Regions from separate parts of the Buttiauxella sp. BIGb0552 genome, predicted to be linked through region 1. Evidence: predicted binding sites of a transcription regulator. Region 1 holds the regulator's gene; each other region holds the start of a gene.

Region 1 (3,238 bases):
GCGACAAAATTACCTATTTGGTTAAAGAGCAGAAAATGCAGGCCTTTAGCGAAAAAGGGAAACGTGTCACCACAGTTCTGGTCCCTTCTCAATTGCAGAAAAAAGACGGCCAGGCTCCGGCGCCAGCCCCGAAAAAGAGTAACTAATTCGTTATGGCTACTTTAATTGCAAAACATCTCGCCAAAGCCTACAAAGGCCGCCGCGTTGTTGAAGACGTCAGCCTGACCGTTAAATCAGGTGAAATTGTCGGTTTACTTGGCCCTAACGGTGCAGGCAAAACCACGACTTTTTACATGGTTGTTGGCATTGTGCCGCGTGATGCAGGGAACATCATTATTGATGATGAAGACATTAGTCTTCTGCCGCTTCATGCTCGTGCCCGTCGCGGGATTGGGTATTTACCGCAAGAAGCGTCAATATTCCGTCGCTTAAGCGTGTTCGATAACTTGATGGCTGTCCTGCAAATTCGTGATGACCTCAGCGCTGAGCAGCGTGAAGACCGTGCGAATGAGTTGATGGAAGAGTTTCACATTGAGCATCTGCGCAATAACCTCGGGCAGTCTCTGTCTGGTGGTGAGCGCCGTCGTGTTGAAATTGCCCGCGCTCTGGCTGCAAACCCGAAATTTATTCTTTTGGACGAACCTTTTGCAGGTGTTGACCCAATCTCCGTCATCGACATCAAGCGGATTATCGAGCACTTGCGCGATAGCGGGCTTGGTGTGCTGATTACTGACCATAACGTACGCGAAACGTTGGCCGTGTGTGAACGAGCCTACATCGTAAGCCAGGGCCAGTTAATTGCCCATGGCACGCCTGCGGAAATCCTGGAAGATGAGCATGTTAAGCGCGTCTATCTGGGCGAAGAGTTCAGACTCTGATAGGGTAGGAAGTATAATTATTAATACTCTGGGTAATTCGAGTTGCCCTCGTTCCTGCAACTCGAAGTATGCCGGGTATATACCTGAGGAAGCTCGCTCTGAATATGAAGCAAGGTTTGCAATTACGGCTTAGCCAACAACTTGCTATGACTCCACAGTTACAGCAGGCAATCCGCCTGTTGCAGTTGTCAACGTTAGAGCTTCAGCAAGAACTCCAACAAGCCCTGGAAAGTAACCCACTGCTTGAGCAAACCGATCTGCATGAAGAAATTGAAACTCAGGAAGTTCGTGAAAACGAAGCGTTAGATACCCGTGAAGCTCTCGAACAAAAAGAGATGCCTGACGAATTGCCGTTAGATACCAGCTGGGACGAGATCTACACCGCGGGCACACCATCAGGAACAGGCTCTGATTACAGTGATGACGAGCTGCCGGTTTATCAAGGGGAAACTACCCAGTCACTTCAGGATTACCTGATGTGGCAGGTCGATCTCACTCCGTTCTCTGATACCGATACTGCCATTGCGACATCTATTGTCGATGCTGTCGATGAGATGGGTTATCTCACGGTTTCGCTGGAAGAAATTCTGGAAAGCATGGGCGATGAAGAAATCACGATCGACGAAGTGGAAGCGGTACTTAAACGCGTCCAGCGTTTTGATCCTGTTGGCGTTGCCGCACGCGATCTCCGCGATTGCTTGCTCATCCAACTTTCTCAGTACGCCAGAGAAACACCGTGGCTGACCGAGGCACGACTGATTGTCAGCGATCATCTGGATCTACTGGCCAACCATGATTTCCGTAGCCTGATGCGCGTCACTCGCCTGAAAGAAGAAGTTCTGAAAGAGGCAATGTGCCTGATTCAGTCTCTGGATCCACGCCCAGGCCAATCGATTCAAACCAGTGAACCCGAATATGTCATTCCCGATATTCTGGTCAAAAAGATTCAGGGGCGCTGGACGGTAGAATTAAACGCCGACAGCATTCCACGCCTTAAAATTAATCAGCAGTACGCTGCAATGGGTACCAATGCCCGCAATGACAGCGACTCACAATTTATTCGCAGTAACCTGCAAGAAGCGAAGTGGTTGATTAAAAGTCTTGAAAGCCGCAACGATACGCTGCTGCGCGTCAGTCGCTGTATCGTTGAGCAGCAACAAGGTTTTTTTGAGCACGGCGAAGAGCACATGAAACCGATGGTTCTTGCTGATATTGCCCAAGTAGTCGAAATGCATGAATCGACTATTTCCCGTGTGACCACGCAAAAATATTTGCACAGTCCACGCGGCATTTTTGAATTGAAGTATTTCTTCTCAAGCCATGTGAATACCGAAGGCGGAGGCGAGGCCTCATCTACGGCGATTCGGGCACTGGTGAAGAAATTAATTGCTGCGGAAAACCCTGCGAAACCTCTGAGTGATAGCAAGTTAACGACTATGCTATCCGATCAGGGGATCATGGTGGCACGCCGCACTGTTGCGAAGTACCGAGAGTCTTTATCCATACCACCGTCAAATCAGCGTAAACAGCTGGTATGACTTAACCGATAAGGAAGACACTATGCAGCTCAACATTACAGGACAAAACGTCGAAATCACTGACGCACTGCGCGATTTTGTGAGTACGAAGTTTGCCAAACTGGAGCAGTACTTCGATAGAATTAACCAGGTCTACATTGTGTTAAAGGTTGAAAAGGTCACGCATATTGCCGATGCAACGCTTCATGTGAATGGTGGTGAAATCCATGCAAGCTCTGATGGCCAGGATATGTATGCGGCAATTGATGGCTTAATTGATAAACTGGCGCGCCAGTTAACCAAACATAAAGATAAACTAAAACAACACTGATAATCCGGGCAACTGTTCCAGCATAGACGGCTCGTTACTTAACGGGCCGTTAGCATAACAGGGTGCTTAGGTGAACTTATGATGAACAACGATTCTGCTCTACAACTTAGTAATGTCCTGAACAAGGAATGTACTCGTACCAACGTACATTGCCAGAGTAAAAAACGTGCACTGGAAATCATCAGTGAGCTGGCAGCAAAGCAACTCGGCCTGCCACCACAAGTGGTTTTTGAAGCCGTGCTGACGCGCGAACGTATGGGGAGTACCGGTATCGGTAACGGTATCGCTATACCTCATGGGAAGCTGGAAGAAGATACCACCCGCGCGGTTGGGGTGTTTATTAAACTGGAGACCCCTATCGCATTTGATGCGATTGATAACCAGCCGGTAGACCTCATGTTTGCGCTGCTTGTACCGGCGGATCAAACAAAAACGCATTTGCACACATTATCTCTGGTGGCAAAGCGTCTGGCAGACAAAACAATTTGTCGACGCCTGCGTTCTGCGCAAAG
Region 2 (3,238 bases), on a different contig from region 1:
GCCTTCGGCAAATTTCGCAACGTACTCGGTGTCGTAGAGATTCTCTTCGAGCAGCACGTAACCAAAGGCATTCACCAACGCCATATTGCAGCCGTTTTTCAGTTGCAGATGCTGATCGGCAATACGCGCGGTTTCGATGCGGCGCGGATCGCAAACAATGATTTTCGCGCCATGTTCTTTGGCTTTAATCACACGACGCGCCACGATCGGGTGCGAATCGGCGCAGTTATAGCCAAACACCAACAGGCATTTTGAGTTTTCGATATCGCCGATGGAGTTACTCATCGCGCCATTACCCAGCGTCACCTGCAAACCTGCGACCGACGGCCCGTGGCAAACACGCGCACAGCAGTCAACGTTGTTGGTATGCAGCACACCGCGTGCAAACTTCTGCATCACATAGTTGGTTTCGTTACCTGTCCCACGTGACGAACCTGTCGTCATAATTGAGCGTGGGCCATGCTGCTCTTTGATAGCTTTCAGGCGTTTAGCCGTGTAGCTAATCGCCTCTTCCCAGCTCACCGGCTGAAGCTTGCCGCCTTTTTCATAGCGGATCATTGGCTGCGTCAGACGCGGTGTGAGCAGCTTGGTATCGTTGAGAAAATCCCAGCCGTAATAGCCTTTCAGGCAGAGTTCATTTTGGTTAGTCACGCCATCAGCCGCTTCGGCACGGATAATTTTGTTCTTCTCAACAACCAGTTTCAGTTTGCAGCCTGCACCACAGTAAGGGCAGACGCTGGTAATTTTTTTCATCAGTAACAGACCTGTTAAAAGTTGAAAATTTCGTTCCCGTCAGGGGATGAAATTAGAAAATCAGGGATGAAGTTGCATCGAACGCAGCACGGCGGCGTTTTTCGGCACTCATTTGTTCAAGTTTATTGCGATCAACACAGATAATTGCGTTGGTTGGGCAGGCTTCCATACAGGCCGGGCCTTCTGAACGGGTGTGGCAAAGGTCGCATTTATTCGCTTCGGCTTTTTCTGCCATCACGTTAAGACCTGCACCGCTGTTACGTACAACAGGGCGAACAACCACTTCCATTGCGCCATACGGGCAGGCAACCACACAGGTTTTGCAGCCGATGCAACGTTCTTGCATCACATTCACAAACCCATGCTCGCGGCTGATTGCGCCATTAGGACAAACGTTGGCGCACGGTGCGTCTTCGCACTGGCGGCACATTGTCGCGGTGGAAACATTCACGCCTTTAATCACATGAATACGTGGAAGGAAGGTTTGCGGTGTTAATACCGCGCAATCTTGTGCTTCCTGATGTGCTACGACACAGGCCACTTCGCAAGTGCGACAGCCAATACATTTGCTCGAATCAGCAATGATGAAACGGTTCATCATAGACTCCTGGATAGAGTGTTTTTTTATAAGACTGCTCTAGGCATACATAAAGTGTGCCAACTTTGAAACTAGCGTGATTCAAGGCTTTGCGTATTGATCGGGGGAGGGGTGACAGTGACTTCGACACATTTGACGATGTCATTTGGGCAGATGACAGAAGGATGTTTACTCACCTTCACCCCAGTCCTTTCCCTGAGGGCTGTCTCTTACACGCATTCCTCACTGGTAATCTGTCAGGGCTAGATTTGTTAGATGAGAGGTTTTCCGTTCACCCGAACGTTACGCTATCTCATAGTTGCCAGCGAACGGTGAACGTGCCAGGTGGATAACGACATCCCCCTGGCGACCCCGTCGCCCGGTTTTTAAATTGCCGCTGCGCGGTAAACCCCAGCTTATCCCCAACGTTCAGGGTCGTTCGCGACTCGCTCCCGGCGATCGCTCACTTTCGCTGCTCCCGGCAGCTCAACCCTGACTTATGGGTAACGCCGGGGCAATTTATACCGGGAACAAGGTCAAAACCGGTTCGGCTTTTGACCTTAGATTTTGACGTTGACCTTTGAGTCCGGCATAAATCGCCTCCGGTTTGACTGTAAGGCCGGGTCGAGCCATCGGGAACGGCGAGAGGTTGTGATCGCTGGGAGCGCGTCACAACCGACCCTGGGACTGAAAGGAAAAACGGAGGTTTACTGCGAAGCAGCGATTTAATCGCCGGGAGTCAGGGTTCTTAGGGTGACGACGGTGGTCACCCTAAGTCGTTCACCGTTTCGGTAAGCACAGGGGACACTGAACGTTTAGTGAACGGAACCTTCTCCGGATCGGCAGGATTTGCCCTTCAAAGGTCCGTATAAGCGACAGCCCTATTACTCGAACTCCGGCGCTTCTAAATCCGCAAAACCGCCTTTACCTTCCCAGCCCGCCAGACGTTGATACACCGTTTCCACCGCAGCTTTTATCGCGTCGGTCATCGGGTAGTAAAAGCCGACAATATCAGGCTGAATGCCGAGGAAAATCACCTCGCCAACATCTTCTTTAATCTGATCGATTAAATAGTTAAGCGGCATGTTGTGGGTGGTCATCATAAACATTTCAGCGATATCGTCCGGGTCGATGACACGGATTTCGCCTGGGTTCAGTCCCATATCTGTGGCATCAACCAGCAGCAATCTTTCCGGGCGCAATTCGCGAATTGCCACCACATCATTTTCAGGAGCGGTGCCGCCGTCAATAACAATCCAGTCGCCTTGTGGGGCGGCCTGGCATTTCTCGGCAAGTAGCGGGCCTGCGCCATCGTCACCCATCATGCTGTTGCCGACACACAGTAAAACGTTAGTCATAGCGTCTCCGTACCATCAAATAAATGGCGGGTTCTTGTTGAATAGCTTGCAGCATATCGAGCAATTCCTGGCTCCACTCTTGCTGCTGCTCAGTTTGCGTGGGTTTGGCGGCATCAAACGCTTTCGCCAGCAAAACCACGTGGCTTTGGTCGATAACGATTTCACCGTAACGCGGCACACCTTCCATTTTGCGCCGCGCTTCGCTGCCCTCTTCAAGCGTGGAAATCCACGCTTTGTAAGGCTCATACGAGCAAACCAGGTTCTCTTTCAGGCAGTCGATAACGCCGAGGTGGTGGCCGATTGCCAGGCTGTAATAAACCACCTGCTGCGCATCACTCGGTGTGTTGTCGTTTTCATCGACAAACTTACGGCTAAGCTGGCAAAACACCACCGACTCGCTCATTACACGCGCTCCTGCTTAACCAGATCTTCCAGATGCGTGACGATTTCAGTCAGACGCGGATCGTTCTCGTGCGCCAGCCACTGCTGAACGCTGCCGCCACCGGCGGTGAGGTTTTCCATATAGCTGTCAGCAATCTGGCGGCCATAG
Region 3 (3,238 bases), on a different contig from region 1:
ACAGCGCAAGCCCGATGGCGCACAGATATGCGGAGATCATATACACTTCGCCGTGCGCGAAGTTAATCATGCCAATAATGCCGTAAACCATGGTGTAGCCGATGGCTATCAACCCGTAGACGGAACCTAGCGTTACGCCATTGATCAATTGTTGCAGGAAGAATGCGTCCATCATCGCGCGCTCGTGTTATAGGCTGAACGAGTCAGCCTGGTGTTTATAAAGCGTCGATATGCCGGAGCATACCGACGTTGAGCGAGACTCCGAACCCTTACTGAACCTCTTTGTATTTGCCCTTATCATCCCACTGATAAACCACGTAATCGGACACTTTCAGGTCGCCTTTATCATCCCAGGCTTTTTTGCCCATCACGGTATCCACCGGGTTTGCTTTCAGCCAGGCACTGGCTTTGGCTGAATCTGTGCCGCCAGTGGCTTTAAATGCCGCAGCAATCGCCTGAACGGATGCGTAGGAATAGAGGGTGTAACCTTCCGGTTCAAATTTACTGGCGCGGAATTTGTCGATTACCGCTTTGCCATCAGGGATTAAGCGAGGATCTTTACCGAAGGTCATGTAAATACCATTGGTGTATTGTGGGCCGCCTGCCGCAGTCACCATCTCTTCATTCACGATGCAGTCGCCGGAGAAGAATTTCGCCTGCACGCCCTGCTCACGCATCTGGCGCACCAGCGGCCCCGCTTCCGGGTGGCAACCGCCGAAGAACACCACGTCTGGTTTTTGCGCACCGATTTTGGTGACCAGTGCGTTAAAGTCTTTTTCACCGCGCGACAAGCCTTCGTACATCACATCATTGACGCCGCGTTTTGCGAGTGCCGCTTTGGTGGCATCTGCAAGCCCCTGCCCGTAAGTGTCTTTATCGTGAATAATCACCACACGTTTGGCTTTGAGCTTATCGATAATGAAATCGCTGGCGACCTTCCCTTGCTGGTCATCACGCCCGCACATGCGGAACATATCGCTCATCTTGCGCTCGGTGATAAGCGGGTTGGTCGACCCCGGGGTGATAGCAAGAATACCCGCGTCGTTGTAAACCTCAGAGGCAGGCATGGTAGACGATGAACAGAAGTGGCCGACCACGGCTTTCACTTTATCCTGATCCACCAGACGGTTAGCTACGGAGACCGCTTGTTTAGGTTCGCAAGCGTCATCGCCCTGGACCAGTTTGATTTTTTCACCATTAATCCCACCAGCAGCATTAATATCTTCGGCGGCCTGAGTCGCGCCATGCCAGTACTGATCGCCATAGGTCGCGTTCGGCCCGGTAAACGGCCCTGCGACACCGATGACAATATCGGCATGGGCGGAAAACGCCGTTACCAGACAACCAGCCAACACCAGAGAAAGAGGACTTCTGATCAATTTCAGCGACATTTGTATGTTCCTTAGCAAATCAGCAAAGAGGTTTATGCAAAACGGTGTAAGAGCCATTTTCAAAAGCAAAAACGCGAACAAAATGCACTATCCAGTCAATTTCCTGTGGGTTACAGCGAGGTTTCCATACGGGGTTTCCTTACGATTTTCACGGCCTTGAACATTAAGCAAAATGGTTGCCAGATTTGGTTACCGGTTGCCTGGTTCAGACTTATTTGAGTATAGAGCGCCGTTTTAAGCGCTCCGGCACCTTGCAGTGAAATTACAGCGGGGATCACATCTGGTTAACAATAAAGCAGTGATGTACAAAATTCATACGTCTTTGCACCAATATAGTCCGCATATAAATGATGGTTAATATTCAGCAGAGAAATAGCTCGATGCGTGATTTGCATACACTGATTGCAGATAAGACAAATTCGCCTTAATACTCAACAAGTTGAACATAAAAAGAGCAAACGAAAAACTTTTTCGCGAACCCTTTGACATGCCCCTCCCGAATCGCTAATATGCGCCCCGTTAACCGATTCCTCTGTAGTTCAGTCGGTAGAACGGCGGACTGTTAATCCGTATGTCACTGGTTCGAGTCCAGTCAGAGGAGCCAAATTCGAGAGCCCGCTTAAGGAAACTTAAGCGGGCTTTTTTGTTTTTGTGGGTTTTGATAATTCTCTGGCAGCACTAACGGGCACATCCTGATGTACCTGTGTGCCAGGCTGATTGTGTTTTAAAAGACACCAGAGCAGTCATGCAGATACTACCCTTTCACACTGCTCCCTTTAAAACTGGCTTAACCAGAATAGAGAGGACGACTCAATGATCACGTTATGCAAAGCTTGCGGCACATCTTATGAGGCCAGCGGTTTCCATCCAGAACATTGCAAAATCTGCAAAGATGAACGCCAGTATCTGCCCGCAACGGGGCAGCAATGGGTCGATTGTGACAGCCTTTTTAGTTCACATACCAATTCGTGGAAACAACATGAAACCCACCTCTTCAGCATTCAAACCGTGCCTGAGTTTGCGATCGGTCAACGCGCTTTTCTTCTGAGAACGCGGGAAGGCAATATTCTGTGGGATTGCATTGCCACTCTCGACGACGCAACAAAAACGCTGATTCATTCACTGGGCGGTCTAAAAGCTATCGCCATATCGCATCCTCATTTCTACAGCACCATGCAGGATTGGGCCGCCGAGTTTGAAGCCCCGATTTACCTTCATGCCAGCGATAGCCAGTGGATCATGCGCGACAGTCCATGGATTACACTTTGGGAAGGCGACACCCTTAAACTGTGCACAAACGTCACTGTATTGCGACTCGGTGGGCACTTCGCCGGCAGCAGCGTTCTGCACTGGGCACAAGACGAAGGAATGCTGCTATGTGGGGACACCGTTCAGGTCACCCCTGGCGCGGATGCGGTCTCCTTCATGTGGAGCTACCCAAATATGCTACCGCTGCCAGCAGTGACGGTCGGCAACATCATCAGCCAGCTGAGCTGCGTGAAATTTTCGAAACTCTATGGCGCGTTTGAAGGAAAGGAGATCGCAAAAAATGCCGATGAGATAGTGCGCCGTTCAGGCGAAAAGTATATTGCCTGCCTCAGTTAACGATGTAGCCAGATTCGAAAGCTGGTTTAAAACTCGTTGTTGGGAAATTCATCGGGTGCTTATCGTTAAACCTGGCGGGCTATGCAGAGTCCGGAAATGAAGACTCACTTCCGGATTTTGTTCCTGTGGGCAAAACTAGATTTCAAATGGGAATTTCATGCCCCATTCTTTACGCATATTATCCATGATTTTTAATACGGCGATTGTGTCTTGCGGTTTCATTACGTCACTTGCCGTTTTTC

The links. Region 1 encodes sigma-54, which starts transcription at its own class of promoters, with help from an activator protein. Its sites were predicted from a motif close to GTTGGCACANNTTTCGCTNT; they were not measured.
Region 2: hydN (electron transport protein HydN) is a predicted target of sigma-54. The motif match lies at 1,396-1,415, and genes of this name have one in related genera.
Region 3: EDF88_RS15020 (branched-chain amino acid ABC transporter substrate-binding protein) is a predicted target of sigma-54. The motif match lies at 1,556-1,575, and genes of this name have one in related genera.

Annotation. Positions count from the first base shown of each region.
Region 1 covers NZ_SODY01000003.1:620,116-623,353, forward strand. Annotated here, with positions in the region: gene lptA (lipopolysaccharide ABC transporter substrate-binding protein LptA) at 1-146, shown strand, start outside; gene lptB (LPS export ABC transporter ATP-binding protein) at 153-878, shown strand; gene rpoN (RNA polymerase factor sigma-54) at 983-2,416, shown strand; gene hpf (ribosome hibernation promoting factor) at 2,439-2,726, shown strand; gene ptsN (PTS IIA-like nitrogen regulatory protein PtsN) at 2,805-3,238, shown strand, end outside.
Region 2 covers NZ_SODY01000005.1:193,931-197,168, reverse strand. Annotated here, with positions in the region: gene fdhF (formate dehydrogenase subunit alpha) at 1-753, opposite strand, end outside; gene hydN (electron transport protein HydN) at 806-1,351, opposite strand; gene hycI (hydrogenase maturation peptidase HycI) at 2,215-2,688, opposite strand; gene EDF88_RS16095 (formate hydrogenlyase maturation HycH family protein) at 2,681-3,091, opposite strand; gene EDF88_RS16090 (NADH-quinone oxidoreductase subunit B family protein) at 3,091-3,238, opposite strand, start outside.
Region 3 covers NZ_SODY01000004.1:626,313-629,550, reverse strand. Annotated here, with positions in the region: gene EDF88_RS15025 (branched-chain amino acid ABC transporter permease LivH) at 1-172, opposite strand, end outside; gene EDF88_RS15020 (branched-chain amino acid ABC transporter substrate-binding protein) at 270-1,391, opposite strand; tRNA gene EDF88_RS15015 (tRNA-Asn) at 1,920-1,995, shown strand; gene EDF88_RS15010 (MBL fold metallo-hydrolase) at 2,205-2,996, shown strand; gene EDF88_RS15005 (Gfo/Idh/MocA family oxidoreductase) at 3,132-3,238, opposite strand, start outside.